One region of the Streptomyces sp. NPDC020965 genome, then DNA from elsewhere that is predicted to be linked to it. Evidence: riboswitches for the same ligand, from Rfam matches in the RefSeq annotation. Region 1 holds a riboswitch; each other region holds the start of a gene.
The links. Region 1 has a riboswitch for cyclic di-AMP ahead of ACH4S7_RS15270 (transglycosylase SLT domain-containing protein). Riboswitches for the same ligand answer to the same signal wherever they lie in the genome.

Region 1 (7,160 bases):
CGTCGCCGGTGTCGTCGTGGACGGCGGCACCTTCGACTTCGGCGCGCACTCCGAACGGTTCCCCGACTTCTCCGAGCCCGACCCCAGCTACCACGGCCTCCGCTACTGGCCCGACCTCGGCCCGAGCGCCTTCGCCATCAAGCTCCGGGTCCAACTGCTCCGGGACATCGGCCCAGCCATCGCGCCCCACTCCGCCTTCCTGCTGCTCCAGGGCATCGAGACGCTCAGCCTGCGCATCGAACGGCACTCCGCCAACGCGCTCGCCCTCGCCGAATGGCTGGAACAGCGCGACGAGGTCGCCGCCGTCCACTACCCCGGGCTGCCCGGGAACCGCTGGCACGAGGCCGCGCGCCGCTATCTGCCCCGCGGGGCGGGCGCCGTCCTCGCCTTCGAGCTGCGGGACGGGGTGGAGGCGGGCAAGCGGTTCGTCGACGGCGTCGAGCTGTTCAGCCACCTGGCCAACATCGGCGACGTCCGCAGCCTGATCATCCATCCGGCCTCCACCACGCACAGCCAACTCGACCCCGAGCAGCTCGCCGCCACCGGCACCTCCCCCGGCCTGGTCCGGCTCTCGGTCGGCATCGAGAACGTCGTCGACCTCAAGGCCGATCTCGACGCCGGTTTCCGCGCGGCCAAGGGCGCCTCCTGAACGCCCCGACCGAAGCCGCCCGGCGCTCCGCCCTCCTGCCGCCCGCCACCGGCGCGTGGCAGGAGGGCGACCCGGCGGGCGGGCGCCGGTGGGTCGAGCTGCGCGAACCGCTGCCGCTGGAGGCGGGCGGCGAACTCCCGGGCGTACGGATGGCGTACGAGACCTGGGGGCGCCCGGCGGCGGACGGCTCCAACGCCGTCCTCGTCCTGCACGCCCTGACCGGTGACAGCCATGTCACCGGTCCTCCGGGGCCCGGACATCCCACCCCCGGCTGGTGGGACGGGCTGATCGGCCCCGGCCGGGCGCTGGACACCGACCGCTGGTTCGTGGTCGCGCCCAATGTGCTCGGCGGCTGCCAGGGCACCACCGGCCCCTCCTCGTACCGGACCGAGGGACAGCGGTGGGGCGGCGCCTTCCCCTATCTGACCACCCGGGACCAGACGGCGGCCGAGGCCGCACTCGCCGATCTGCTCGGTATCGAGCGCTGGGCGCTGGTGGTCGGCGGCTCGATGGGCGGGATGCGGGCGCTGGAGTGGGCGGTGAGCAGCCCGGCGCGGGTCGACGCGCTGCTGCTGCTCGCCAGCACCGCCGCCGCCAGCGCGGAGCAGATCGCCTGGTCCGGGATACAGCTCCGGGCCATCCGGACGGATCCGAACTGGCGCGGCGGTGACTACCACGACGCCGGCCCCGGGCGGGGGCCGCACGAGGGGTTGGGGCTGGCCCGGCGGCTCGCCCATGTGACGTACCGCAGCGAGGCCGAACTCGACACCCGCTTCCGGCGCGCACCCCAGGGGTCGGAGGACCCGTGGCGCGGTGGTCGTTATCAGGTGGAGTCCTATCTCGACCACCATGCGGCCAAGCTGGTGCGGCGTTTCGACGCGGGCAGCTATGTGGTGCTGACCGAGGCGATGAACGGCCATGACATCGGTCGGGGCCGGGGCGGCACGACGGCCGCGTTGCGTCGGGTCGGCGCCCGGACGCTGGTGGCCGGGGTCGACTCCGACCGTCTCTATCCCCTGGCGCAGCAGCGGCGGCTCGCGGCGGGCATTCCCGGCGCCGACCGGGTGCGGGTGGTGGAGTCCCCGTACGGGCACGACGGGTTCCTCATCGAGACGGAGCAGGTCGCGGCGCTCGTGGCGGAGCTGGTCGGAGGGTAGTACGGCGACGGACCGTGGGCGGGGGCCCCGGGGGCCACCCGTCGGCCCCGGCCCCAGGTCCGCGCCTGGGGCCCCGCGCTCAGGGCTCGGGGCTTCGGCGCGGCCCGCGCCACCCAAAAGGTGCACAAGGTCCCATAAGTCGTGAACTCCCCCTTACGGGCAATTCCCCATTTCATTCATGAAATCATCCGGCGGATCATTTCCATCGGATAACAAGAGCATTCGTGACGGGAGTCACTCCTCCTCGTCATTTCGATCATTCCCGGATGACGCATCCCCCTTTCCTGAAAGTTAGTTGGGCATTTCGACGAACAGCGAAAGTGCGGAGTTCTACGATTCGACGTTGATCCAAATCGACGCGTATCAAAATTCGCGCCTTGTTCCGCACGGACCGCTCGTCTACGGTCTCCTCAAATCTGGACGGACCGCCGAATCCTGCCACCGTCCAGCACTCGAACCCACTCATCCACGGCAGGAGCGGGGGAACCAGGTAAGCGCCGTTCCATCAGCGAACGGCTTGGGGTTAAGTCGCGCCATCGCGGTGCGGCCGGACATCTCCAGTCCGAATCCGACAGCTCACCTCGCAGGCGACGGAGAGGAATTCACCATGCCTGCACACGGTAAGCACCGCCGCGCCAAAAACAGTTCTTTCGGCAAGAGGATCATGGCCCTGGGAGTGGGAGGTGCGGTACTCGCCCTGCCAGTCTGGGGCGCCACCACCGCCCATGCGGCCCCGGCCACGGCGTCGGCGACCCACTCCGTGGTCGCCGGTGACACCCTCGCGTCGATCGCGGAGCAGCACGGGATCGACGGCGGCTGGCAGTGGCTGTACGAGGCCAATCGCGAGGCGCTCGGTGACGATCCCGGGGTGCTCCGCCCCGGGCTGACGCTGGCCATCGGCTGGGCTCCGGAGAGCACCGGCGCGAGCGAGGCGGACGCCACCACGGAAGCCGCCGAACCCGCCGCCGCTACCGAACCCGCCGCCGAGCCCGCGGCCGAAGCCGCCCCTGCGAGTGCGCCGGAGGCCGCCTACACCGACGACCTCGACGGCTGGATCAAGGAATCCCTGGCCGTCCTGGCCGAGCACGGCATCCCCGGCAGCTACGAGGGGATCCACCGGAACATCATGCGCGAGTCGTCGGGCGACCCGCAGGCGATCAACAACTGGGACTCCAACGCGGCGGCCGGCACTCCGTCCAAGGGCCTGCTCCAGGTCATCGACCCCACCTTCGAGGCGTACCACGTGCCCGGCACCTCGCTGGACAGCTTCGACCCGGTCGCCAACATCACCGCCGCGTGCAACTACGCGGCCGACCGGTACGGCTCGATCGACAACGTCTTCGGTCCCTACTGACACCCCGGCACCGACGACCCCGGCACCCCTCGCGGGAGTGAACACGCCGGTCGGGTGCGCCTCGGAGCGCCCCCGGCCGGCACCCGTGCATCATGCCCCGGTGCGGCCCGCGGCCCTGAGCCGCAAGGTCTCCTCCCGGGTGACCGGGGCGGCGGCCCGGAGGAACTCCACGACGGTCCGGAGTTCGTCCTCGCCGTACTTCTCGCAGAGCCGCCCCAGCGACCGGGTGAGGCCCTCGAAGAGCGGGCCGATCCGGTCCTCCGCCTGGGGCAGCAGAGTGACCACGACCCGTCGGCGGTCCAGCGGGTCCTTCGCGCGCCGGACATAGCCGCCCGCCTCCAGCCGGTCGACCACACCGGTGATCGCGCCGGTGGTGACGCCGTTCTCGCCGGCCAGCTCGCCCGCGCTCATGGCCCCCCGCCGGACCAGGGCGCCCAGACAGCTCAGATCGAGAACGCTCATCCTCAGCCGGTCCGCGACCGCCTGATGGAAGAGCACGGTCCGGGAGACCAGGGCGCGCAGCTCCGCGTCGAGCGCGCTCGCCAGTCCCTCACGGTCGGTCTCGGTCGCACCGCCGACCCAGGTCGCGATCTCGATATCGCGGTCGCCGTCGCTCGCCATAGGTCACGTCCTCCGCGTCGCCCCCGCCCGATCATCGCCGTCCGGGCGGATTCTCCCGCCGTGTCGGCCCGTGGCACATGGCTGAATTCCCGTGCCGCGGGGGTCCCCCCGGGGGGGCGCGGCCGAGTCAGCGCCGGGGCGCGGGGAAGGCGACGGGGCTGCGGAGACCGGCCCGGTTCACGGCCCGTAAGCCGAAGAAGACATTGTCCTTGGAGAGGTCCACGGTGTGGCGGGTGGTGTCCCCGACCCGGACGATATGGGTCCATTCGGCGTCGGTGGTCTCCCGCCAGACGATCTCGTACCCAGCCAGATCGCTCTCCCGGCCACGCTGCCAGACCAGTTCGGTGGCGTTGGTCAGCCCGCTGGTGACGATGCCGACCTCGCGGGGGGTGCCGGGGGCCTGTGCCAGTGTCCACAGGGCGGCGGCGTTGACCTTGGCCACCCGGGCAATGTAATCGAAGTCGCAGAACTCGGGGAGGTCCCCGTACTGCTTGCCGTCCACCGTACGGACGTCCTGGTGCTGGTGGGCGAAGTCCTCGGCCGGCTCGGTGAAACGGGCCGCGGGGAAGCCGCGTTCGAGGAACGGGATGTGGTCGCCGCCGCGCAGATAGCGGTCGCGGCGGTGGACGATCCGCACCCGCATTCCGGTGGCGTCGTTGTCGGCCACATCGCGGACGAAGCGGGCGAGCTGCCGGGAGGGCGAGTCGTTCTCGCCGCCGACCGAGCGGCGGACGGCGGCCTCGGCGGCGGTCTCGGAGGTGGGCACGCCCTCGGCGAAGAGCCGCACGGAGTACGGGTCGCGGGTGCCGTCGTCGGCGGTGGGGCTGCCGACGATGTCGTCGGTGAACATGCCCTGGAGGTCGGTCCCCGCCTCCCGGTGGGCGCGCGCCAGGTGGGCCGCCCCGTACAGGCCCTGTTCCTCGCCGGCCACGGCCGCGAAGACCAGGGTCGCGGCGGGACGGCGTCCGGCGGTCACCCGGGCGAGTTCGAGGGCGACGGCGACGCCGGACGCGTCGTCGTCGGCACCGGGCGCGTCGCTGACGGCGTCCATGGGGTCGCTCGCGCGCGAGTCGTAGTGGCCGGAGACGAGATAGACCCGGTCGGGGTCGGTCGATCCGCGCAGCGTCGCCACGACATTGGTGATCCGGGTCGGGACGGGGATCCGGGGGCCCGCCTCCTGGATGAAGCTCTGGAGCTGGACGGTCATCCGGCCGCCGCTGACGGCCGCGTACCGCTTCAGTTCGCCGTATATCCAGTCCCGGGCGGCGCCGATGCCGCGCCGGGGGTCGTCCTGGCTCGACAGGGTATGTCGGGTGCCGAAGGAGGCGAGGGTGCGGACGGTCGCCTCGACTCGGTCGCGGTCGATCTCCGCCAGCAGGGCCCGCAGCTCCCGGGTGGGGCGCTGGGCGGTGGCGGGGGGACGGTGCCTTCCGCGGCCGGCGCTACGGGCGGTGACGGCGGTGCGGGCGGTGGCCCCGATGGCGGCGGAGGCGGGCGCGGACGCGGCGACGGGGGCGGCGGCGGCTCCGGTCAGCGCGGTGCCGAGGACGGCGGTGCCGGTGGCGGCGATGACGGCTCTGCGTCCGGTTCCGGTGGGGGGCGGAACGGGAAGGGGGACATCGCTGTTCTGTGGGGTCTGCGACATGCCGTCATCGTGCGGCCGGGTCCGGGGCGTGACAAGAGCGCCCCCGGCCGCGGCGCCCGGTTCCGGTGGTGGGTCGGGGGCCTGGACAGGTCGGGGCTCAGCTCCCGGAGACGGCCCGCAGGTGGGACTTGCCGCGCGGCGCGTTCGGAGTGGTGCCCGCGCTGCGGTGTTCGCGCAGCACCAGGGTCATCCGGGTGTACCCCCGGTCCTCCAGGGTCGCCGGGGTCTCGTCCACGATCCGGCACTCGGCGCGACCCCACCGCGGATCGGGGTGGTGCAGCGGCCGGACCGCCCCGTCGTGGTGGACGGCCGCCGCCCCGGTCGCCCGCATCCAGTGCGGCAGGCCGCAGCGGTACGCGGCGTCCATGATGGGGTCGTCGGCGATATCGCTGCGAATGGCTTGAAGAACACCATCCCCCTCGTACCGTTCCAGCGCGGATTCGAGCTGGGCGAGCAGCGGCAGGCACCAGCTCGTCTCCCGGTCGCCGAGGACCGCGCCCGCGTCCGGGTGGAAGAGGACGAACCGCAGGAAGTTCTGGTCGGGCATGGCGGTGGGGTGCTGTCGCATCCCCTGGAACAGCGCCTGGAAGGCGGGGTTGACGTGGGTCACGTCCCAGCGGCGGTCGAAGAGCACCGACGGCAGCGGCACTGCGTCCATCATCGCGGCGTAGTCGTGCAGGTAGGACAGGGTGCCGGGGTCGTGCGGCGCGGGGTCGACCGAGGTGGACGGGTCGGCGGACGGCGCGGGCCGCTGCATCGGCGCGTACGGTCGGACGGGGCCCGAGGGGAAGGCAGGTCCGGACGGCCGGGCGGGGCCCAGCGGGGAGGTGGCTCTGGCGGGGGCTCCGTTGAGGGGCTCCGGCGGCTCCCGGTCGACGGCCAGCCGGAACAGCCAGCCGCCCTGCTGATCGGTCATCTCAAGGGCCTTGACCAGCGCGTACAGCCGGTCGTCGGTCCATTCCTCGACCGGGGTGCGCTCCCAGTTGCCATAGGTGCGGGTACTGATGTCGAGCCGGGCGGCAACCTCCGCCACGCTCAGTCCCAGCTCTTCCCGGCGCCCACGCAGTATGTCGGTGAGCCTCCTCGACCGGAGGGTGCCACGGTTCGCGCCCGCACACCCTCGACGCCCGTGGACACCAGGACGGTTGAAGCCCGCCTCATGTGTCATCGAGAACGCCACCCTTCTCGAAGTCCCGCTGCGGCAGCGCCCTTTGGATCTTCACCCCGCCTGGCGATCCTGCTACCGGAAGAGGCGCCATGTCAACTATCGTGGCATTCCGCGCCGCTGAGCGCTCAGATCTCGCCACAGCTGTGGCAAGACCTGGTTGTACACCCGCGAAACCGTTAATCTCCGGGCAGCCACTCATGTGCGGAGCCATCTCGCGTGATCTAGGAGACCTACTGGTGACAGACGGCTTCTTGGTTCCGGGCCCGGCCGCCGCAGGCCCCCTGACGGCGTCGGTCGCCCGCGTCGCGGAACTCGCAGGCAGACTCGGACTGAGCCACGGCGAGGTCTTCGACGTTCACCAGCTCTCGGAGGCGTCGGGGGTCCCCGCCGCCGTGGTCGCAGATCTGCTGGAGGGGCGCCCGGCCGGCGAACCCGACCTCCAGGCGCGCTTCCTCCAACGCTTCGACCTGCTGCGCCGGACCCGGCTCAAGTCCAACGGCCGCCGGTACACCCAGCAGGAGATCGCCGACGGCGCCGGTATGTCCCGGCAGCAGGCGGGCGCCCTG
Region 2 (7,160 bases), on a different contig from region 1:
GCACCGGTGAACGAGAACTCGGCCTCCTGGTCGCCGCTGATCACCTCGGGCTCGACCCCGAGGATCTCGAACACGCCCCGCGTGAAGTCGTCCCGGTTCTCGGCGTCTCGGGATGCGGAGGTCGCGACGAAGCGCAGCCGCTCCGCACCCAGCTCCTTGATAACGGCGGCGTACTCGCGGCAGGCGGCGAACGTGCGCTCCAGGGCCTCCGGCGCGAGCCGGCCGGTGCGGTCCACGCCCTGGCCGAGCCGGACGATGGTCATCCGGCGGTCGAGGTCGACCAGGGTCCCGGTGGCCGGGTCGGCGTCGGCGACGAGCAGCCGGATCGAGTTGGTGCCGCAGTCGATCGCGGCGACGCGGGTCATTTGTGGGTACTCCTCAGGGCGCGTCTGACGGATCTGGCCGGGTGGGACGGGTCCCGGTCTTCAGGATCGGGCTTCGGCCGGCTGCTCGCACGGGGTGACGCACGGGCCCTTCCGCCACCACTCCGGCAGCATCGCGATGGCCTCGTCCCCGAGCGGATTGACCCCGGGGCCCGCTGCCAGCGAGTGCCCCACCAGGACGTGCAGACACTTCACCCGGTCCGGCATCCCGCCAGCGCTCGGGAACCCCTGGAGCACCTCGATATCGTCCCGGCGCGCGATGTAGTCCTCGTGCGCCCGCCGGTACGCCGCCGCCAGCTCCGGATCGGCCGCCAGCCGCTCCGACATCTCCTTCATGACCCCGTTCGCCTCCAGCGTGCCGATCGCGGAGGCCGCACGCGGGCACGTCAGGTAGTACAGGGTCGGGAAGGGCGTGCCGTCGGGCAGCCGGGGGGCCGTCTCGACGACATCGGGCTGCCCGCAGGGGCAGCGGTGCGCGATGGCGCGGAGTCCGCGCGGGGGCCTGCCGAGCTGTTCCCGGAACGCCGCGATGTCCGCGTCCGTGGGCTCGGTGGGATCGGTGTGGGGAGGAGGGGTTTCCATGCCTACCTTGGCTCTGACGATTCTGTGTCGCTGCTGTGCTGGGTGGTGCTGAACTGTTGTACTGCTGAACTGTCGTGCCGCTGGGCTTGTCGTGCCGCTGGGCCGGGGTCGCCCGCCGTGGGGCCGCATGTCACCGCGGTCCGCCGCCGGGGGGTGCGGGCGGGGTGTACGGAGCGGAGGTCAGCGGCGGTCCGCGTGGTCGACGCCTTCCCAGACGTTCGAGTACCAGGGGCGGTCGGCCGCGCCGTCCTGCGCGCGCCGGTCCTCCTCGACCTCCGGGTCGATCATCGTGTATCCGGTCTCCCCCGGCAGCACGTAGTGCAGGTGCTCCCGGGCCAGTCGCCGGATGTACATATCGTCCTGGAGCCGCGCCTTCTCGTCCCGGAGGCGTTCGACCTGCCGTTCCGCCTCGGCCATCCGGCCGCGCTGTTCGGCCATGTCGCCGCGCTGGGACACGTACTGCCGCATGGGGTACGCGAGGGCGACGATCAGCGAACAGAGGACCAGCGCGAGGAAGGCCGCCCGGCCGGTCAGCCGGGAGCGGCGGGCCTGGCGCCGGGTCTGGGAGCGGTAGACACGGGCGGCGGTCTGCTCGCCGAGCAGCCGCAACCTGGTCGCGGTGGAGAACCGGTCACGGTCCTTCGCGGCCATGTCGTCCCGCCTCCCTTCCCCCGTACCCACGTACGGACGTCCCCGGACACGGTACGGGACCGTGGCCGAGGACGTCCGGACGACTGGCTGCGCACCCCCCGGCGGCTGACCTTGATCAACCGTCGGGAGGTGCGTCGCTCGACCGCCGTGGGAGACCGGCCGGCCGGGAGGACCCGGCGATCGGTCCGTGCGGGTCCGGCCCTGTGGATCAACCCTTGCGGATCAACCCCGGTGGATCAGCCCTTGCGGATCAGCGCTCGCGGATCAACCCGTGCGGATCAGCCCTTGAAGCGGGGGAACGCGCTGCGCCCGGCGTACACCGCGGCGTCGTCGAGGATCTCCTCGATGCGCAGCAGCTGGTTGTACTTGGCGACGCGCTCCGAGCGCGCCGGGGCGCCGGTCTTGATCTGACCGCAGTTGGTGGCGACGGCGAGGTCCGCGATGGTGACGTCCTCGGTCTCACCGGAGCGGTGGGACATCATGCACTTGAAGCCGCTGCGCTGGGCCAGCTCGACCGCGTCGAGGGTCTCGGTCAGCGAACCGATCTGGTTGACCTTGACGAGCAGGGCGTTGGCCGAGCCCTCGTCGATGCCGCGGGCCAGGCGCTCCGGGTTGGTGACGAAGAGGTCGTCGCCGACGATCTGGACCTTGGCGCCCAGCTTGTCGGTGAGGACCTTCCAGCCGGCCCAGTCGTCCTCGAAGAGCGGGTCCTCGATGGAGACCAGCGGGTAGGCCGCGACCAGCTCCTCGTAGTACTCGGTCAGCTCGGCGGCGGAGAGGGACTTGCCCTCGAAGTTGTACGAGCCGTCCTTGTAGAACTCGGAGGCGGCGACGTCGAGCGCGAGCGCGATGTCCTTGCCGGGGACGTAACCGGCCTCCTTGATGGCCTCAAGGATCAGGTCGAGCGCGGCGCGGTTGGAGTCGAGGTTCGGCGCGAAGCCGCCCTCGTCGCCGAGGCCGGTGGAGAGGCCCTTCTGCTTCAGCACCTTCTTGAGGGTGTGGTAGACCTCGGTGCCCCAGCGCAGCGCCTCGGAGAAGGATTCGGCGCCGATGGGCGCGATCATGAACTCCTGGATGTCCACGTTGGAGTCGGCGTGCGAGCCGCCGTTCAGGATGTTCATCATCGGAACGGGCAGCAGGTGCGCGTTCGGGCCGCCCAGGTAGCGGAAGAGCGGCAGGTCGGACGCCTCGGACGCGGCGTGCGCCACGGCGAGGGAGACGCCGAGGATGGCGTTGGCGCCGAGCGAGGACTTGTCCGGGGTGGCGTCCAGGTCGAACATCGCCTGGTCGATCAGCCGCTGCTCGGTGGCGTCATAGCCGACGAGCTCCGGGCCGATCTGCTCGATGACGGCGAGGACGGCCTTCTCGACGCCCTTGCCCTGGTAGCGGTTCGGGTCACCGTCGCGGAGCTCAAGGGCTTCGAACGCACCGGTGGAGGCGCCGGACGGAACTGCAGCACGACCCGTGCTGCCGTCGTCGAGGCCAACCTCGACCTCGACCGTGGGGTTGCCTCGGGAGTCCAGGATTTCCCGGGCTACGACGACGTCGATGGACGGCACTAGCATCTCCTTCTGGGATGTGACGCTTGGAGTGCAGGGTCTCTTTGGCCTTGCGCCACGAGCCTAACCGGCGGTGGGGCACCGACCGGCCGGTTGCCCGCCCGCTGGGACGAAAAACGCCGTGAACGGCCGCGGCGGGGGACAAAAAGAACGATGTCTACCGGTCGGTAGGAGTCGGGCGGGCGTCCGCCCGGCCGGGAGACAGAGAGAAACCCCGGTCCGGCGCGTACGGGGGAAGCGCGCCGGACCGGGGTGGCCCATTCGGCCCCGAGGGGCCCGGGGCCCGCTCCGGGTGTCGTTCCGGAGCGGCCCCGAGACCTGTCTCGGGTGTCGGCCCCGGGGGGCCGTGGGGTCAGCCGAGGTGGAGCTGCTGACCCGGGTAGATCACATCGGCGTCGTCGACGATGTCCTTGTTCAGCTCGAACAGCTTGGCCCAGCCGCCGCCCACCTTCTCGGCGGTGGCGATCGTGCTGAGGGTGTCGCCGGCCTTCACCTGGTACTCGCCGTCGCCCTTCTGGAAGCCCTTGGCCGGAGCCGGGGCCGCGGACGGGGCGGGGGCGGCGGAGCGCTCGGAGCGGGTGGTCGGGGCCTCGGCGCGCTTCTGCTGCGGCTGCGCCTGACGCTCGGACTTCTGCTCGGCCTTCGGCTGCGACTTCTGCTGGCTCTGCTGCTGCGGCTGCTGCTCGGTCGAGCCGCCGCCGTAGGTGGCCTGGGAGAGGTTCACACCACAGTTCGGCCAGGCGCCCTTGCCCTGACCGTCGAGGACCTTCTCGGCGATCCGGATCTGCTGCGACTTCGACGCCTTGTCGGCGGTGGAGGCGTACGCGGTGCCGCCGTAGCCGGCCCAGGTGGAGGCCGAGAACTGGAGGCCGCCGTAGTAACCGTTGCCGGTGTTGATCGACCAGTTGCCGCCGGACTCGCACTGGGCGACGGCGTCCCACTCGCTGGCGGTCGCGGCGGAGGCCGAGGTGGCGCCCATCAGCGGGGCGGCGACGGCGGCACCGGTGACACCGGCGAGCGTGGCGATACGGGTGGCCTTGGAGGGGCGGCGGTGCTTGCCCTTGCCGGAAAACAGCATGGTGGTCTCCTCACCGACGCCTACGAGGTGAGCTGTCGGGTTCGGGCCAAGTGAGTTGCCCGGCCGCGCGTCCTAGCGCGCGGCTTCACCCCTAGCCGGGTGGCCCACCGTCATCCTCAACGGCCGGGTCCGGCGCTTACCTTGGGTCCCCCGCTCCTGCCTTCGGCGCACTGAGCGTCGAGTACTCCCCCCGACCGACGGCAGGATTCGGCGTGACGGTCGATGGTGCCCGCGGTGGCGAGCGGTTCAGACCGTAGCCACAGTTCTCCCCGATGTTCAAAGATGAACATCGGGGAGAAATCGCCCATCCCGCTCGACCGAGAACGCACATTTCCGCAGGTCGAGCGCGGAATGACCAGTTCCAGCGGAGCCGTCGAGTCCATTTCGGCAAAGAGACCCTTGTCTCACTTCCGCAAAATTGGACAAAGGAGGACTAACTACCCCTGTTTTGCGTCGAGATCGAGGCTCTGACCGGGGTGGATGAGGTCGGGGTCGGAGCCGACGGCGGTCCGGTTCTTCTCGTACAGCGCGTTCCAACCGCCGTCGAGCTTCCGCTCCTCCGCGATGGCCCAGAGGCTGTCACCGGGCTGGACGGTGTACGAGGTGGGTGAGGCGCCCGCGCCACCGGCCGTGCCCTTGACGACCTCCACCTTCTTGTCGCCGGGCACCGTGGCGCCCACGGCGCCGTCACGGGCCGCGCCGGCACCGCGGGAGGCATGGCCGGGATCGGCCGCCCGCCGCTCGGCGGCCTCGTTGGCGGGCGACGGGGTGCCGGATGCGGTGCCGCCCGGCTCGGCGGCCTCGGTGGCCGGAGGCGGGGTGCTCGACCCGGGCACGCCCGCAGAATCCGCGGAATCCGCAGCGCCGGTCGTGCCCTCAGGCTTCTTGGTCGGCTCATCGGCGGGCTCGCCCCGGTGCTTTCCGGCACCGGCCGTCGCGGCGGCGGCGCGGTCGGCGCCGCTGCCGACGCCCTGGGTCGGGCCGGCGCCCGGGGTGGTCGACCCGGTGGCGGGCTTCGGCGTCGTCGTCGCCCCGCCCTTCTGGCCCGGGGCGGAGGGCGTCGCGGAGGCGCCACCGCTCGTCCCGTCCGTCTCGGACCGGCCCGTGGCGGCGCCCTTGTCCGTACCGGTGCTCTTGTCCGTGCCCGTGCCCGTGCTCTTGTCCGTGGCCTTGCCGGTGCCCGTGCCCGTGCTCTTCCCGGTGCCCTTCTCCGTGCCGGTGGCTCTGTCCGTGAGCCCGGCGATGCCCGCGCACGACGCCCACGCCTTCTCGCCCTGCGCGGCGAGGACCTTCTCCGCGACGGCTATCTGCTGCGAACGGCTCGCGAGGTCGGCGCGGGAGGCGTACTCCGTACCGCCGAACTCCTCCCAGACCCGCTGCGAGAGCTGGAGTCCGCCGTAGTAGCCGTTGCCGGTGTCGGCACTCCAGAGGCCACCGCTCTCACACTCCGCCACCCGGTCCCAGGCGGCGGGCTCGGCGGCGGAGGCGGAGCCGGCACCGAGGAGGGGGATCGCGATGGCCGATCCCGTCACCCCCGCGGCGACGACGATGGCCGGAGCTTGACGGGGTCGGCGATGCCGACCATTCCCGGAGCGCATTCGGTTGCCTTTCGCCAGACTGCTGAGACGATCGTTGAAGGTAGCGGCAGTCGAACGTGTGTCACAAGTCGATGCAGCAGAGATCACGCGAAAGTCACAGATGTGACGGGGCGTCATTTCTGGCGGGGTGTGAACTCCACGGGGAGGGTGCGCAGCCCACGCATAATCAGCCCACCACGCCATCGCAAATCAGCCGGATCCGCGCCGAGCCGCAGGTCCGGCAGCCTTCTGAGCAGCGTCGCGAGCGCCGTCTGACCCTCCAGCCGGGCGAGCGGCGCGCCGAGACAGTAGTGGATGCCGTGCCCGTATCCGAGGTGCTGATTGTCCCGCCGGGAAAGGTCGAGAACATTCGGCTCGGCGAACCGCTCCGGATCGCGGTCGGCGGCCGCGAGCACCACCAGAACCGGATCACCGGCCGCGATCTCGCAGCCCCCGATGTCGAGCGCCTCGGTCGCGTACCGCCAGGTCGCCATCTCCACCGGCCCGTCGTAACGGAGCAGTTCCTCGACCCCGGTCGCCAGCAGCTCGCTCTCGCCCGCGTCGAGGGACTCCTGGAGGCGGGCCCGCTGGTCCGGGTTGCGCAGCAGGGCGTACGCACCGTTCCCGATGAGGTTCACGGTGGTCTCGAAGCCTGCGAAGAGAAGGATGAACGCCATGGCGGCGGCCTCGTTCTCGGTGAGGTGTTCCCCGTGGTCACTGGCCCGGATCAACCCCGAGATCAGATCGTCGGCGCCCTCGTCGTCGAGGGCCCCCCGCTTCCGGTGGATCAGTTCGAGCAGATAGCCGCGCATCTTCTTCACCGACCGGGCGACACCGCCGCGCGGCCCGCCGCCGTGGCGGATCATCATCCCGGCCCAGTCGCGGAAGTCGTCCTGGTCCTCCGGCGGGACGCCGAGCAGATCACAGATCGCGTAGATGGGGAGCGGGAAGGCGAACTCATGGATGAGGTCGGCCTCGCCGCGCTCCGCGAACCCGTCGATGAGCCCGTCGGCCAGCTCCTGCACGCGCGGGGCGAACTCGGCGACCCGGCGCGGGGTGAACGCCTTGGCGACGAGCCGCCGCAGCCGGGTGTGGTCCGGCGGGTCGATGTTCAGCAGATGTGTCATCAGATCCGCCTTGCGCTCGCCCGGAATGCCGGTCTTGCCCTTGGCGTGCGCGGACTCGACGTGGTGCGCCGGATTCTTCGACAGCCGCTGGTCGGCGAGGGCCTGCCGGGCGTCGGCGTACCGCGTGACGAGCCATGCCTCCACCCCGCTGGGGAGCCGGGTGCGGTGCACGGGGGCGTGCTCCCGGAGCCAGGCGTAGGCGG
Region 3 (7,160 bases), on a different contig from region 1:
GGAGCTGGGCCCCGCGCAGATCATGGAGTACGAGCCGGGGGTGCGCGGACTCGCGGCGATCCACGTCGGGACGACGGGGGTGTGCGACTTCGGCGCGGTGGCCGGCCGGCTCGCGTCCGCCGCCGAGGCCGCCGAGGCCGAGATCCGCTGCGGCGAGGAGGTCACCACGGTCGACCGCCGCCCCTGGGGCGTCGCGGTGCGTACGGGGGCGGGCACGGTGCTGCGCGCGCGGGCTCTGGTCAACTGCGCGGGGTTGCAGAGCGACCGGGTGGCGCGGCTGGCGGGTGACGACCCCGGGATGCGGATCGTCCCCTTCCGGGGCGAGTACTACGAACTGACGGACCCCTCGCTCGTCCGCGGGCTGGTCTACCCGGTCCCCGACCCGGCCTTCCCGTTCCTGGGGGTGCATCTGACCCGGGGCATCGACGGCGGCGTCCACGTCGGGCCGAACGCGGTCCCCGCGCTGGCCCGCGAGGGTTACAACTGGTCGGTGGTGCGGCCCGGAGAGCTGGCCTCCACGCTGAGCTGGCCCGGTTCCTGGCGGATCGCCCGCCGCCACTGGCGTTACGGGGGCGGCGAGCTGTACCGCTCCCTGTCGAAACGGGCCTTCACGAACGCGGTGCGCCGACTGCTGCCAGCGGTGACGGAGGACGATCTGCGCCGGGCGCCGGCCGGGGTGCGGGCCCAGGCGGTGCTGCGGGACGGGACCCTGGCGGACGACTTCCTCATCCGGGAGGCGCCCCGCACGGTCCATGTGCTGAACGCGCCGTCCCCGGCCGCGACGGCGTCCCTGCCGATCGGCCGGGAGGTGGCCCGCCGGGCGCTGGCCCTGCTCTAGGCGGCGCCCCGGGGGCCGGCCGCTGGGCACCGGAGACCGCTACCCGGGCGGGGGGCACGGTGGCCGGCACGAGTCGCGTGGGCGGGGCGGGGCGGGCGGTACGAGGTCGGGCAGCGGTATCCGGGGCCAGGTCGGACGGCGGTACGGGGCCGGGCAGCGGTATCCGGGGCCAGGTCGGACGGCGGTACGGGGCCGGGCAGCGGTATCCGGGGCCAGGTCGGACGGCGGTACGGGGCCGGGTGGCGGTACGGGGCCGGGTGGCGGTACGAGGTCGGGCGGCGCCCCGATGAAGATCCGACAGTCCGGGGTGCTGGAGCCGGGCGCCGGGCCGGCGCGGACTCCCCCGTTAGAATCAAGGCACTGTGTCCAAGCTCCGAAACCCCACCCCGAACAGCGAACCCATCCGTGACCGAAGCGCGCCGCGCTTCCCCGGAGGGCCCGTCGCCGACCCCGCCGGATCGCATCATGAACGGCGGATCCGCAGCTTCCAGCCACGCCGCAGCCGGGTCACGACCGGCCAGGAGGACGCGCTGAAGCGGCTCTGGCCCGTCTGGGGCTTCGAGATCGACGGACACGGCGTCCTCGATCTGGAGGAGATGTTCGACGGGCTGCCCGTCGTGCTGGAGATCGGTTTCGGGATGGGCGAGGCCACGGCCCAGATGGGGGCCGACTCCCCCGGCACCGGCATCCTCGCCGTCGATGTGCACACCCCGGGGCAGGGCAATCTGCTCGGTCTCGCGGAGCGGAACGGCCTGTCCAACATCCGGGTGGCCAACGGTGACGCGATCATCCTCCTTCGCGAGATGCTCCCGCCCCGCTCCCTGGAGGGTCTCCGGGTCTACTTCCCCGACCCCTGGCCGAAGAAGCGGCACCACAAGCGGCGGCTGATCCAGCCCGAGTTCCTCACGCTCGCCGCCCGCTGTCTGAAGCCCGGCGCGGTGCTGCACTGCGCCACCGACTGGGAGCCGTACGCGGAGCAGATGCTGGAGGTGTTGTCGGCGCATCCGGAGTTCGAGAACACCCGGGACGACGGCGGTTTCGCCCCGCGTCCCGCTTTCCGGCCGCTGACCCGGTTCGAGGGCCAGGGTCTCGACAAGGGTCACCGGGTGAACGACCTGCTGTTCCGTCGGGTGGCCCGGGACGCACCGCTCGACCAGCACGAGCACGACCAGCAGGAGCAGGACCCGCAGGAGCAGGACCCGCAGGGATAGGACCGGCAGGGGCCAAAACAGGACCGGACTGACCAGGACCGGACTAACCAGGACGGACAGGTCAGGGCCGGATGGGTCAGGGCCGGATGGGTCAGGGCCCCCAGGGCCAACGGCCCCGGGGGAAGTCGACGGCCCGGTAATGGCGTCGCCGGTTGTCAGTGGGCGTCGTTAGGGTCATGAGGTGTCCGAGCCGGTCCCGCAGCACCCCGTCCAGAGCCACCAAGGCGCCCAGGAGGCCCCCGCCGACCCCGCCCACCCCGCGCGGCCTCCCCAGCCCCAGCACCATGCCCACCCCGCCGTCCCGGCGTTCCACCAGCAGCCGCGGTTCGACGCCGTGCCCGAGCGGGCGCGCTGGCGCTACAAACCCCGTCGCGCCTTCCGCCTCTGGCACAGCAAGGCGATCCGCGCCGGCATCCTGATCACGGTCCTCGCCCTCTGCGCGCTGGTCATCCTCGCCCTCGTCCGCGCGCAGACCGGCACCGAGGGATTCCTCGTCGGCCTCGGGCTCGCCACCCTGCCCGTCCCCCTCCTCCTCGCCGCCTTCCGCTGGCTGGACCGGGTCGAGCCCAGCCCCTGGCGGAATCATCTCTTCGCCTTCGCCTGGGGCGCGTTCGCCGCCGCGCTGGTGGCGATCCTGGCCAACTCCTTCGCGACCCGCTGGATCGCCACGGCGACCGCCGACCCGGCCGGCGCGGACACCCTCGGCTCCACGGTCGTCGCCCCGATCGTCGAGGAGAGCGCGAAGGCAGCGGCGATCGTGCTGATCTTCTTCTTCCGGCGGCGGGACTTCACCGGGATCGTGGACGGAGTCGTGATCGCCGGCTTCACCGCCACCGGTTTCGCCTTCACCGAGAACATCCTCTATCTGGGCACCGCCTTCGGCGAGGACCAGGACCTGGGCTTCTCGGGGCTCCCGTCGGTGACCGCCGCGACGTTCTTCGTGCGGATCGTCATGTCACCGTTCGCCCATCCCCTGTTCACCGTCTTCACCGGCATCGGCTTCGGGATCGCGGCACTGGCCGGGCGGCACCAGCGGATCCGCCGGATCGCGCTGCCGCTGCTCGGTCTCGTCCTGGCCATGGGGGTGCACGCACTGTGGAACGGCTCCGCGTCGTTCTTCGGGCCCTGGGGGTTCTATGTGGTGTACGCGGCGTTCATGCTTCCCGTCTTCGCCCTGCTGACCTGGCTGACGATCTGGACCCGACAGCGCGAGCTGCGTACGATATCCACCGAACTGCCCGCCTATGCCATGGCCGGCTGGCTGACCGCCGCGGCTCCGCAGGCGCTCTCCTCGATGAAGGCCCGCACCCTCGCCAGGGACTTCGCCCGCCGTGCGCACGGCCCGGCGGCGGCGCACGCACTGCTGGAGTATCAACGGTTCGCAACATCGCTGGCGTTTCTGCGCCACCGCGCCCGGCGCGGTACGGCCGGCCCGGACTTCGTGGCGCGCGAACAGGAATTGCTGCACCACATGTGGCAGCGGAGGGAGCTGGCGGGACCGGCCCTGACGTACGCGGCGCGGGCGACGGGCCGGGTGTGGGTGCCGCCGCCGTACCGGGATTACGAGGGCTACAACCCCTACCGACGCTGACCCAGCGCCGAGCCGACGGGACCCTGCCGAAGCTGAGCCACCGGGCCGGCCGGCCGGGACCGCGGCACGAAAGAACCGGCGGCCCTGGCGTCGGGGGGTGTGCGCCAGGGCCGCCGGGGTACAGGGACATCACACGAACGACGCCGGTGGTGTGGGCGCCGGAGTGCGGCTTTCAGCGGTACGAATCTCGGTGACACGGCCGCTGGTGACACGCCGTTGGTGACACGACGGACGGTATCGCGGGCGGGCGCACAGAAAACCGTACGGGCGGACCGTACGGAATCAGGGGTTCAGGTTCTTGCTGCGCAGCCAGGCCATCGGGTTCATCGGCGATCCACCCGGGGTGAAGACCTCCATGTGCAGGTGGTCGCCGGACGAATTGCCCGTCGATCCGACCCGCCCGACATTCTCGCCCGTGGCCACCTTCTGGCCCGCACCCACGCTCATCGACGACAGGTGCGCGTACCAGATCTCGGTGCCGTCGTTCAGCTCCAGCACGACGCGGTAACCGTACGAGCCGGAGTAGCCGGCCGACTTGATGGTGCCGGAGCCGACCGCCTTGAGGGGGGTGCCCGCTGAGGCGGAGAAGTCGAGACCGGTGTGCTGGCCCGACGACCAACTGGACCCGGACTGACCGTAGGTGGCGGTGATCAGGTAGGAGGAGAGGGGCATCGTGTAGCTCTTCGCGAGCCGCTCGGCCTCGGCCTTCTTCGCGGCCTCCGCCTCGGCCTTCTTCTTCGCCTCCGCGGCGGCCTTGGCCTTCTCCTTGGCCTTCTTCTCCGCCTCCGCCTTGGCCTTGACCTCCGCGGCGCGCTCGGCGGCGGCTCTCGCTTCGGCGGCGGCCTGGGTCTGCTGCTGTTCGGCCTGAAGGAGGATCCGGGAACGCAGCGCCTCGCCGGTGCCGGACTGCTCGGCGCCGACCTCCTGGGTGGCGAGACCCATCGCGGCGAAGGATGCCTTCTCGTCCGCCTCGGCGGCCTTCGGCTCCTCCTCCGTGGACATAAATGCCCCGACATCGGGAAGAGATATGGAGACGGCGGGCTTGTTCTGAGCGGTGGCGATGCCACCGGCGCCGACCGCGGCGATCACACCGACGCCGAGGACCGTGGAGCTGCGGGCGAAGCCGCCGCGCTGCTTCATGACCCGCTGGCGGTGGCGCCCACGCACCGGGACGGTGTCCGCGGTGGGGTTCCACTCCCCGGTCGACCGCGCGGCTCCGTCTTCACTGAAGACGCCAGTCGTGGGGGGTGCTTCCGGGGCAGGACTGTTTGACGCCACTGAGGCGTGCTCCTTTCCTTCCTTCTCGCCTACCGGGTTAGCTGACGGGTTCGGAGCAGGAAGGTCTCCTACGGGTGTCGTCCGCCGCGAGTAACTCGACGGAAGACGCCCGATTCACCCCAATTGGTGGTTCCCCGGTTCCCTTGCGGAATTCGGCGCTCGCGCACGGCGCCGTCCTGACGACGGCTGGGCGACCGCGCTGCGTTATCGAACGTTAATAGACACGGGGACTATATTCCAAGCTGTTCCGGTTGATCATTAACACCTTCGGGTGGGTCTAACCGGGACACAAGCGGCCGGATTCGGGCGACTTGCTTACACCTCGGAGAACCTCACACTCTTGATGGTTCGTCAAATGTTATGCGGAGGGCTGCACTTCAACTACAGCGTGTTGCCTCCGCATGCGCCCCCGGGTCCGGCCCCTCCCGCCGCCGCGGGGCCTGCCCCGGCGCTCCTTCGACAGACACCTCGGGAGACACCTCAGGAGAGCCCTCGGGAGACACCTCGGGGGCCGATTCGGGGGACACCTCGGCAGCCGGCCCGGCGGCTGACTCGGCAGCCGGCCCCGGGGGACCCTCCGAGCCCTCCTCGGACGGCCTGGCCACGGCCAGCAGCGCCATATCGTCCGTCGCGCCCCCGCCCGTATGCCGCCGTACGTCCTCGACCAGGACGTCGAGCAGCTCCCCCGGCCCCGCGAAGGACCGCCCGATGAGCCACGCGGCCGGATCGTAGAAGACACCCCGGGCATCACGCGCCTCGGAGAGCCCGTCCGTGTAGAGCAGCAGAGTGGCCCCCGGGGGCAGCGGATACTCCTCCGCCCGGTCCGGCCAGGTCGCGATGTCCACCAGGCCCAGCGGCAGCGCGGGCGTGCTGGGGGCCAGCACCACGAGGGAACCGTCACCGAAGAGCAGCAGCGGTTCGGGGTGGCCGCGGTTCACCAGCCGTACGACACCCGCCCCGTGCGGGATCTCGGCGAGTACGGCGGTGGTGAACCCTTCCTCGGCGTCGAGGGTGTCCCGCCGCTGGGCCTCGCGGATCATCGACCGCTCCAGGCGCGCGGCGACGTCCACCAGTGACCGCTCCATCTCGGCGGCCTCCCGGAACGCCCCGATGGCCACCGCCACCGCCTCGACGGCCCCCAGTCCCTTTCCCCGTACGTCTCCGACGACCAGCCGCACCCCGTGGGAGGTGTCCTGGACGGCGAAGAGGTCGCCGCCGATGAACGCGTCCGCGATGGCCGCCTCGTACCGCGCGGCGATCCTGAGCCCGCCGATCCGCTCGGCGGGAGTGGGCAGCACGGCCCGCTGCGCGGTCTCCGCGATCACCCGGGCCGAGGCGAGCCGCTCGCTACTGCGCTGGATGACCCGGTTGATCAGCAGCGCGAGCCCGGAGACCGTGATCACGGTGACGGTCTCGGTGTACGACGTGGACGCGTACACCGTGTCCTTGTAGATATGGAGGCCGATCACGCCCAGGGTCGCCGCGATCCCGGTCAGCAGGGTGGTGAGCCAGGAGAAGAAGGGAGCGGCGATCAGCGGGGCCGCCGCGAACATCGGCGAGGCCGTGAACCCCTTGGGGGTCAGGGCGTCGAAGGCGACCGCGCCGACGATCATCAGAGCCGGCAGCATCCGGACGAAGCGGCGGGCGCCGTAGCCGTTGGGCTGGTCTCGCTGCGCCAAGACTGCCCTCCTGCCCGGTCCGGCGACGGCCACGGTCACGGCTTCCGCGCCCCCCTCATGCTGGCGGCACCGGCGCCGGGCGGCGAGCCACCGCGGTCCAACTGGGCGATACGGGGATGTGCGGGCCCCGCAACCGCGTGCAGACAGGACGGGCGGGGGTCCGGAAACGATCTGGGCCCGGCACTCGCAATGAGTGCCGGGCCCAGATCTTCAGTAGCGGGGACAGGATTTGAACCTGCGACCTCTGGGTTATGAGCCCAGCGAGCTACCGAGCTGCTCCACCCCGCGTCGTTAAACCCAACTCTACGCCATCCGGAGCATGGCCCGCGCCACTCCCGCCCCCATGGGCACCCGAGTGGCGCGGGTCACCGTCATCCATGGAAATTCATGACGCTACGGGGTCACTCGGCTACCCATCGCTCAATTCCCGCTCCCCGTAGCTCCGCATCGCGTCGCGGACGAACTCCGCCGTCCCCGCACCGTGCCGGTCGTACACCGCACGGAAGCGCTCATCGGCGACATACATCTCGCCCAGCCCGATGAAATGGCTCTTCGACGGCGCA

Region 2: linked by a shared signal. The riboswitch ahead of ACH4S7_RS28255 (transglycosylase family protein) and the one ahead of ACH4S7_RS15270 (transglycosylase SLT domain-containing protein) in region 1 are both predicted to bind cyclic di-AMP.
Region 3: linked by a shared signal. The riboswitch ahead of ACH4S7_RS13850 (M23 family metallopeptidase) and the one ahead of ACH4S7_RS15270 (transglycosylase SLT domain-containing protein) in region 1 are both predicted to bind cyclic di-AMP.

What each region holds. Positions count from the first base shown of each region.
Region 1 is NZ_JBIRRE010000004.1:338,032-345,191, forward strand. Features, by position in the region: gene ACH4S7_RS15260 (bifunctional o-acetylhomoserine/o-acetylserine sulfhydrylase) at 1-649, shown strand, start outside; gene ACH4S7_RS15265 (homoserine O-acetyltransferase) at 646-1,806, shown strand; cyclic di-AMP (ydaO/yuaA leader) riboswitch at 2,223-2,409, shown strand; gene ACH4S7_RS15270 (transglycosylase SLT domain-containing protein) at 2,414-3,160, shown strand; gene ACH4S7_RS15275 (MarR family winged helix-turn-helix transcriptional regulator) at 3,251-3,781, opposite strand; gene ACH4S7_RS15280 (M28 family metallopeptidase) at 3,909-5,426, opposite strand; gene ACH4S7_RS15285 (transcriptional regulator) at 5,524-6,459, opposite strand; gene ACH4S7_RS15290 (helix-turn-helix domain-containing protein) at 6,831-7,160, shown strand, end outside.
Region 2 is NZ_JBIRRE010000010.1:242,790-249,949, reverse strand. Features, by position in the region: gene ACH4S7_RS28275 (exopolyphosphatase) at 1-365, opposite strand, end outside; gene ACH4S7_RS28270 (DUF501 domain-containing protein) at 426-965, opposite strand; gene ACH4S7_RS28265 (septum formation initiator family protein) at 1,146-1,616, opposite strand; gene eno (phosphopyruvate hydratase) at 1,895-3,181, opposite strand; gene ACH4S7_RS28255 (transglycosylase family protein) at 3,528-4,253, opposite strand; cyclic di-AMP (ydaO/yuaA leader) riboswitch at 4,256-4,431, opposite strand; gene ACH4S7_RS28250 (transglycosylase family protein) at 4,691-5,851, opposite strand; gene ACH4S7_RS28245 (cytochrome P450) at 5,965-7,160, opposite strand, start outside.
Region 3 is NZ_JBIRRE010000003.1:773,263-780,422, reverse strand. Features, by position in the region: gene lhgO (L-2-hydroxyglutarate oxidase) at 1-838, shown strand, start outside; gene trmB (tRNA (guanosine(46)-N7)-methyltransferase TrmB) at 1,201-2,049, shown strand; gene ACH4S7_RS13855 (PrsW family intramembrane metalloprotease) at 2,231-3,640, shown strand; gene ACH4S7_RS13850 (M23 family metallopeptidase) at 3,923-4,918, opposite strand; cyclic di-AMP (ydaO/yuaA leader) riboswitch at 4,930-5,086, opposite strand; gene ACH4S7_RS13845 (PP2C family protein-serine/threonine phosphatase) at 5,296-6,597, opposite strand; tRNA gene ACH4S7_RS13840 (tRNA-Met) at 6,812-6,885, opposite strand; gene ACH4S7_RS13835 (MerR family transcriptional regulator) at 7,007-7,160, opposite strand, start outside.